One region of the Pseudoalteromonas sp. NFXS39 genome, then DNA from elsewhere that is predicted to be linked to it. Evidence: predicted binding sites of a transcription regulator. Region 1 holds the regulator's gene; the other holds the start of a gene.
The links. Region 1 encodes ArgR, which controls arginine synthesis, uptake and breakdown. Its sites were predicted from a motif close to ANTGAATANNTATTCANT; they were not measured.
Positions count from the first base shown of each region.

Region 2: argC (N-acetyl-gamma-glutamyl-phosphate reductase) is a predicted target of ArgR. The motif match lies at 2,153-2,170, and genes of this name have one in related genera.

Region 1 covers NZ_JAGDEC010000008.1:177,670-182,247, forward strand. The annotation lists gene rpmA (50S ribosomal protein L27) at 1-179, opposite strand, end outside; gene rplU (50S ribosomal protein L21) at 196-507, opposite strand; gene ispB (octaprenyl diphosphate synthase) at 918-1,889, shown strand; gene mdh (malate dehydrogenase) at 1,996-2,931, opposite strand; gene argR (transcriptional regulator ArgR) at 3,157-3,624, shown strand; gene J3455_RS15770 (Dyp-type peroxidase) at 3,621-4,520, opposite strand; gene J3455_RS15775 (ABC transporter ATP-binding protein) at 4,573-4,578, opposite strand, start outside.
Region 2 covers NZ_JAGDEC010000003.1:460,771-465,348, reverse strand. The annotation lists gene J3455_RS08270 (ornithine carbamoyltransferase) at 1-227, opposite strand, end outside; gene argB (acetylglutamate kinase) at 235-996, opposite strand; gene argC (N-acetyl-gamma-glutamyl-phosphate reductase) at 996-2,006, opposite strand; gene argE (acetylornithine deacetylase) at 2,228-3,379, shown strand; gene panP (pyridoxal-dependent aspartate 1-decarboxylase PanP) at 3,413-4,578, opposite strand, start outside.

The DNA of each region.
Region 1 (4,578 bases):
AAGATAGTGTGGTCTTTACCGATACCTACGTTTGCGCCAGCGTGGAAACGAGTACCACGTTGACGAACAATGATGCTACCCGCTAGAACTGATTCGCCACCAAAACGCTTAACACCTAGGCGTTTGCTTTCTGAATCGCGACCGTTACGAGTACTACCAGCTGCTTTTTTATGTGCCATTTCTCAGTACCTCTAATTAAGCGCTAATGCCAGTGATTTTAACTTCAGTGAACCATTGACGATGGCCCATTTGCTTACGAGAATGCTTACGACGTCTAAATTTAACAATCTTAACTTTCTCACCGCGACCGTGTGAAACAACCTCAGCTGTTACTTTACCACCGTTTACGAACGGTACACCGATCTCGATTTTCTCACCATCAGCAACTAAAAGTACTGAATCAAATTCAACTGCTGCACCAGTTTCAACGTCTAATTTCTCAAGACGAATTGTTTGACCTTCAGTCACACGGTGCTGTTTACCACCACTTTGGAAAACCGCGTACATAATTAACTCCGTCTGTGCGCCCTCAAATCGACGCAACTAAAATATTCTTCAATAGGGCGCGAAGTTTACGCTAATGTGCAAAAACTAGCAAGCCTCTTTTTCGATAAAATGAATAAAAAATAGCTGCATTGAGAGCAATTCAATATTTTTCTCTATTCTATCTTAAAAACACCACATGCCAAGCGGTTTTTACGATCTCATGACAATTAAATTACGCTAATAATACGCACCTTGAAAATTCAAAAAGCTGATCACTTATTAATCAAGGTTATAAATTTATCTCGGCAAAATTGATCTCAAATAAAAAACTTTACAGTGTTTTTTTAATGAATCATCACAAAATATCGAGCAAGTGCTTTTTTTGTTGTACAATCAGCCCCGTATACCCATAAATATTGGCTCGGAGATCAATGGATATAAAAGCTATCCAGACGTTAATCGAAAATGAAATGGATGACGTCAATCAACTTATACATGCCCAAATGCGTTCAGATGTCGCTTTGGTTAACCAACTCGGTTTATACATAGTAAACAGCGGCGGTAAACGCGTTCGTCCTATGTTGGCCATTTTAGCGGCAAAAGCACTCGGTTATGAGGGTAAAGACCACATTACGCTTGCCACTATCATCGAATTTATTCATACCGCTACTTTATTGCATGACGACGTTGTCGACGAGTCACATTTGCGCCGCGGCACACCTACAGCAAATGCTGAGTTCGGTAATGCAGCAAGCGTATTGGTGGGTGATTTTATCTATACACGTTCGTTTCAGCTAATGGTTGGCCTTGGAAAAATGCCAATTATGCAAATTTTGGCTGATGCAACGAATGTCATCGCTGAAGGTGAAGTATTACAGCTAATGAACTGTAACGACCCTGACACCACAGAACAAAGCTACATGCAGGTTATTTACAGCAAAACAGCCAAATTGTTCGAAGCTGCAACAGGCCTTGCCGCAATTATTACTGAGCAAGATGAACAAACCCTTGAAGCATTAAACTTATACGGAATGCATCTTGGGACTGCATTCCAACTAGTAGATGATGTCCTTGATTACAACGCCGATGCCGAGCAACTTGGTAAAAACATTGGCGATGATTTAGCTGAAGGTAAACCTACCCTACCGCTTATCTACGCAATGCAAAAAGGCACTCCCGAGCAAGTTAAGCTGGTACGAGAAGCTATTGAGCTTGGTAATGGTATGGATCACTTAGAGAGCATTCTAGCAGCACTAGCTGACACTAAAGCGCTTGAGTTTGCGATGCAAAAAGCAGAACAAGAAGCTAACAAAGCGATTGCTTGTATTGCTTTCTTACCAGACACACCTTACAAACAAGCATTAGAGAGTTTGGCCCGCATCGCCGTTGCCCGCGATCATTAAACTCTATTTATTCGAGCCATTAAAAAAGCCTGCATTTGCAGGCTTTTTTGTTTTCAGCGCTTTTACTAAGTTAACGAATAAGCAAAGCGCCTATCATCCGGCGGAATTAACCGTTGATGAAATCAACACCTTCTTGGATGTCTTTATTAAGTGTAGCTAGCATGTCGTTTTTAGCTTGCTCTTCGAATGCACTTAACTCACCGTAAGAAAGGATTTCTTCAACGCCGTTTTTACCTAGACGTACTGGGTGTGCGAAGTATGCTGCGTCACCGTTTTCAACTGCAACGTATGCATAATCAACAACTTCTTCACCTTGTAGGCCTTTCACTAAAGACATACAGAAGCGCGCTGCTGCTGCACCCATTGAAAGAGTTGCTGAACCGCCACCGGCTTTAGCGTTAACAACTTCAGTACCTGCGTTTTGGATACGTGGTGTTAATGCTGCAACTTCTTCATCAGTGAAAGTAACACCTTCAACTTGAGAAAGAAGAGGAAGGATTGTAGTACCTGAGTGACCACCGATCACTGGAACTTTAACTTCAGTTGCGCTTAAACCTTTAAGTTCAGCTACAAAAGCTTCTGAACGGATCACGTCAAGCGTTGTGATACCGAATACACGGTTAGCATCGTAAGTACCCGCTTTTTTGAATACTTCAGCAACGATTGGCACAGTGCCGTTTACTGGGTTAGTGATAATACCTACTAACGCTTTAGGACAGTTTTTAACGATGCCTTCAGCTAATGTTTTGATGATACCTGCGTTTACGTTGAAAAGGTCCGCACGGTCCATGCCAGGCTTACGTGGCATACCCGCTGGGATAAGAACGATATCACAACCAGCTAATGCTGCGTCTAAGTTGTTAGCACCAAAGCCTTCAACTTTAACGTCTGTTGGGATGTGAGAAAGATCAACCGCTACACCAGGAACAACAGGGGCAACATCATATAACGATAATTCAGAACCTGCAGGTAAACTTGTTTTTAATAATAAAGACAATGCTTGGCCGATACCGCCAGCTGCGCCTAAAACAGCAACTTTCATTGGAATTCTCCGTAATTTGAGGTAGGAAATATTTGTGGCCCTAAAGATAATGAAATTAGCGACTAAAAACAAATTTATCCTGCTTATTTCGCGTATAATTTCGACCATAGTTGTAAACTTAGCTGTAAAGACACAGCATTTTGGACGACTTTGTAAACTAATACTGCATAAATATGCAGAGTTGTGTAGAATTACTCCACATTTTATGAATAAAGAAACGGCAACATGCAACCACAAGACAAACAAGAAGCACTAATCAAAGCGTTTAAAGCGCTATTAAAAGAAGAAAACTTCGGCTCACAAGGTGAGATTGTCGAAGCATTGAAAGAGCAAGGCTTTGATAATATTAGCCAAAGTAAAGTCTCTCGCATGTTAAGCAAGTTCGGTGCTGTACGTACCCGTAATGCAAAGCAAGAAATGGTTTATTGTTTACCGGCTGAAATGGGTGTACCAACAGCGAAAAGCCCGCTGCGTCAGCTTGTTATCGATATTATGCATAACGAAATGATGATCATTATTCGTACTAGCCCAGGCGCAGCTCAATTAATTGCTCGATTACTTGATTCTCTAGGTAAGGCGGATGGTGTACTAGGCACTATTGCAGGCGACGACACTATTTTTATCGCCCCTGCGAAGATTTCAGAAATCGATGTCACGCTTGATCGCGTGCGCACTTTATTCGATACAGTTTAAAGCTGCTTTAAAAAGTTTACTGACGGGGCGAAAAACGCAGATCCCATATCGGCTTGAGTAAAATCGAGCCAATGATCATAGCAATCGCCCTGCCCCAACCGGCTCTTTAATACCTGCTCAAACGCATCCCCTTGCGCCGCACACGAAACCATCAAAATCCCCTGTTTATGCACATCACCAAATGGCATGCTTTGATTAAGTAATAGTGGCTGACCGTGCTCATCTTTTAGTTCACTGCGAACCGCATGACTAGTTTCTACAGCAGGCACAATCAAGGTATTATCAAGACGCGTACGCCCCATGATTTGTTCTTGCTCGAACAACGACAAATGCTGCCAGACACTCAAGTCATGCACAAAACGCTGCACATGAATATAGCTGCCTTGGTCTTCAAAGTGCCCCGGTTTGTTGATAAGAGCCGTGCTACGCTTTTGACGACCATGAGGGGTATCACCAGCATAAATAAAGCCATTAAAATCACGCCCATCTAAAAACCGAAAATTACGTACCTGCTCCACCAGCTCTACATCCGGTGTTAATAACTTTAGAATTTGCAGAGCAAATAGATGGTTTACATCTTCGCGGTCTGAGCGAATTTGTACAAACAAGTCAAAAGGCTGTGCACTGATCACATGCTCACTATGAGTCACATTAGGAAAGCTTTGTAATTGACTTGGAATAAATTCGGGCAGGATATGCGGCCAATACTGAGCACCAAGGGCAACCACGCACGACAGCATGGCTTCAGAGAACTGATCTGCAAACTCATCTTGAATAACGCTGACGCGTTTTAGTTTTTTACGTAATGACTCATCATGGCCATCGTAAACATTAAAAAACAGGTGCAAACCATGTAAGTTTGCTTCAGCACAAATCCCAGATTGCGCTTGCGCCATAGTGAATCCTTAGCTTCTCGTTATTTGCACCTAGCCAAGGATTCAAGATTGATTAATC
Region 2 (4,578 bases), on a different contig from region 1:
CCGTTTTGTGAATCTAGATAAACCGCGTGACCACCCAGTTTATTAATACCTATATCAAATGATAAACGTGTACGTAAACTTGGTTTTTCAAAAAGTGTAACGACAGATTTGCCTGCTAATGCTTGGCTAAAGTCTGCTGGATTTGCTTTAATTTTTTGCGCTAAATTAAGTAATTTAAGAGCGCCCTTTTGGTCTAATTCAAGACCGTTTAAGAAATTTTTTAACATGAAATACCTATGGTGTAATTTTTGTTCCTACATGCTCGCCTTTTAATAAGGCGACTAAATTTTCTGGCTTTAGCCAGCTGGAGATATACACACCACGTCGTAAATGTTGGGCAGCAAGAAGGCTGGTCTTTACTTTGACCTCCATCCCGCCCTGAATAACTCCTTCAAGGATTAGTGTTTCGATTTGCTGCGTATTAAGGTGATGTAGTGGCTGCTTATTTGCATCAAGCACAGCTTCTACGTCAGTCATAAAAATAAGTTCTGCATCGAGTTCTTTAGCAATAGCCGCCGCGGCTTCATCCGCATTGACGTTGTACCATTGACCATCTTCGCCAAAGCCAATAGAGCTCACCAGTGGTAAACGACCTTGCCCAAGTAAGCTTGGCAATACGCTGTCACAACTACCTGAACACTGGCCAACTTGCGCCAATACTTTAAGTTTTTCAGATACCAGTACACCCGCTTCATAAAGGCTTAAACCCACAGGTTTGTGGCCAGCGCTGATTGCTTGACTCATCAATTGTTTATTGGCACAACCTGCCAGGGCGCCAACAATATAAGGCATTTGCTCATTTGGGCTAATACGTAAGCCTTGATGTTTTGCTGTTACAAAGCCTGCGTCTTTAAGCCAAGCATCAACCAAGGCTCCACCACCATGCACAATGACAAAGTTATCTTGTTGCTCAGTGGCTAAAACATCAAAAAGAGCTTTTGCAGCATCAGCGCTATTTAGCACAGCACCACCGACTTTAATGATCCAAGTTTTCATTACAGCGCTCCTACTAAACCAGTGTGGTGAGGTTCACCCATAGCTAAATTAATACACTGTAATGCTTGCCCAGCCGCGCCTTTTAATAGGTTATCAATTGCTGACATAACAATGAGTTGTTCACCTTTTTGTTGCCATGCAATATCAACAAATGGTTGTTTAGCCACGCCTTTAATACTTGGAACTTTATTTCCAAGTAAACGGATTAAAGGCTCATTAGCTAACACTTGATATGCTGCATCCACTTGCTCTGCTGTCACACCTGGCTTTAATTGCACATAAATAGTTTCTAAAATTCCACGGGGGAAATTACCTAAATGAGGGGTGAATAACACAGGGTGATCAAGGTGCTGCTCAATCTCAGGTGTGTGTCTGTGATTAAATAAACCATAAGGGGCAAGTGATACTTCACAAAAATGCGTATTAACACTGGCTTTTCTACCTGCGCCAGTAACTCCAGACACAGCATTAACAATAATGGCTTGCTCAGCTAATAAACCAGCTTCTTTAAGTGGTTTTAAAGAATTGAGTGCTGCTGTTGGGTAACAACCTGCTACAGCAACAAGCTTTGCTTTACTTATAGCATCGCTATTCCATTCAGCTAAGCCATAAGCCGCTTGCTCTAAAAGCTCAGGGTGTTCATGTGCGAAACCGTAATAAGTTAGGTAATCCTCATTCCCAGCTAAACGGAAACCACCAGACAGGTCGAATACTTTTTTACCCATGGCTAAAAATTGTGGTGCAAGGTCAACGCTTACCTTGTGATCTGTACATAGACATACATAGTCCGCATTACTTTCGATATCCTTATACGCTTGGGCAGTCAGAGGCTGTAGTGGATACTCTAACAATCCAAGGTGCTCTGGATATAAATCGCTTAATAATTTGCCTTTATCTAAGCTTCCTTCAGATACATAACATGCTTTCAGGGTCAGTTTTGGGTGCTTAGCAACTAAACTTGCTAGCTCTGCGCCGCTATAACCACTTGCGCCAATAATCACTACATTCATTGCTTACTTTTACCTATTCAATCTATTTATCGATACGCCTAAAAATACTCGCTCAAATGCGAATAAAAACACTGTCTAAAGTAATGAAATCAGGTTATCGTCGTTTCGTGTTCATCGTAAAGCTTTACTAATATTTATGCTTAAAAAGTGAATTGATATTCATCATAAATACTTTTATATTGTTATGCAATTAGATTGAATAATTATTTTTGGATTTTTTTATGTCGCTACCCTCTTTTTTATCTATGTATCAGCAGCTAATTGCTGCTCCTTCAATTAGCGCGATTGAAGATTCTTTGTGCATGAGCAATAAAGGGGTTATTACCTTGCTCGCACAGTGGTGCGAAAGCCTTGGGTTTACATGTGAAATCACAGAGCTTGAAAACGGTAAAGGGCGTTACAACTTATTAGCTAGACGTGGTGAAGGAGACGGCGGTTTAATGCTTGCCGGCCATACTGACACTGTACCATTTGATGATAGTCGTTGGAATTATGATCCGTTCAAACTCAGCGAAGATAACAATAAACTTTATGGTTTAGGTAGTATTGATATGAAAGGCTTTTTTGCTTTCGTACTGCAAGCTATTAGCGAACTTGATGCAAGCAAGCAAACTGAGCCTCTATTAATTCTAGCCACAGCCGATGAAGAAACTACAATGGCGGGTGCACAGCAAATCTGCCGTCACCCGAACTTAAAACCTGCACGCTGTATTATTGGTGAGCCAACAGATATGACTCCGGTATTTACACATAAAGGTCATATGAGTACAGCTATTCGCGTAATTGGTCGCTCGGGCCATAGCTCAGATCCTGAACGAGGTTTGAACGCCATCGAAGTCATGCATAAAATGATTACAAAATTGTTAATCATAAAAGAAGAATTAAAGAATAAATATTCAGTAGAACACTTTGAAATTCCGTACCCTACTTTGAACCTTGGCCATATTCATGGCGGTGATAATGCCAACCGCATTTGTGGCTGCTGTGAAATGCATATTGATATGCGACCGTTACCCGGTTTAAGTGTACAAGAACTACAAGCGATTTTGCTTAGTGCCGCAGAGGAAATTAATACTCAATACCCCAACGCAGTGAGTGTTATCGATATGCATGAACCAATCCCTGCGTTTAGCGGAAGTACAGATACTGCACTTGTGAAACTGGCCGAAAAAGTCTCCGGTCAGCCAGCTGTCGCTGTAAACTATTGTACAGAAGCCCCTTTTATTCAACAACTTGGCTGCGAAACAATTGTCATGGGGCCAGGCTCAATTAACCAAGCTCACCAACCAGATGAGTTTTTAGCGATGGAAAAAATCAAACCTTCGCAAGCGATTATCAGTAACATGATCAAAGCTAGCTGCTTTAACGACTAATTAAAAAAGGAGCATCATGCTCCTTTTTTATCACTAACTCATATATTTACTTAAGTACTTTTTAAATACTGGGTCAGTTTTCGCTAGCTCTTTTTGCTCCGCTAAAATATCTTTTAGAATAGCTTTTGAGGTTAATGGATTGGCTAATACGACACGAAAAACCACGGTGGGTTGATGGTCATATTTTGCTGGTGTTAAACGAGTACGAGATACAAAAGAGCGTCCAGCTTCACGCTGGCGCTTTTGCATACTTGCAGTGAAGCGATTCAACGAAGCGTAAATATCTAATTTAGTTTCTTCGTTAGCACCTTTGAGCTTAGCTTGAATTTCTTTTGGAACGTAACGATATGTTAATAGGCACAGCTCAGGTTCAGAGATTAATTCAAAATCTTCATCTTGTTTGATCATTTCGGCAAAAGTGCGCGCTTTAACAATACTACGGTCAATCAACATCTCGTAGCCTTTACGGCCAATAACACGTAAGCAAGCATGCACTAACATTGCCATACCTGGGCGGCTTCCCTCTAATGTATGACTACCTAAATCTTTAGAGCCTTTACGAAGAATATATTCAGCATGATGCTCAATAGCATCTGTCGCAGCGGGGTCTTTAAATAACACAAGACCCGCGCCCATTGGCACATACATTTGTTTATGCGCATCAATAGTAATTGAGTCAGCACGTTCAATACCGCTTAAAAGATGGCGATAGTTTGAAGAAAGTAAGGTTGACCCACCCCATGCGGCGTCCACATGAAAATGACAGCCAAGCTCTTCGCTTAAATCAGCCATTTCATTTAGCGGGTCTATGCTGCCAGTTTCTGTCGTCCCAGCAACACCAACGAGTGCCATTACCTTTATACCAGACGCTTCCAGTTCATGGGCTTTTTTGCGCATAGCATCGACATCAACTTTATTATTTTCGCCTGTCGCAATTGCGACAATGTTATCGCGACCAATACCTAGCAAATCAACAGTCTTGCCTAATGAATAGTGACCTCGCTCAGAAACCAGTACCGCTAAGCCTTTATAACCATAGTGCAGCATCCCAGCGATTAATCCCTGTGCTGCAATACCTTTATAATCGCCATCGGCTTTCAATAAGCGGTTGCGAGCAATCCATAACGCAGTAATGTTAGCTACGGTTCCGCCTGAGCAAAATGCGCCTAAAGAGGTTTTTGCACTGTGCATCCACTTGC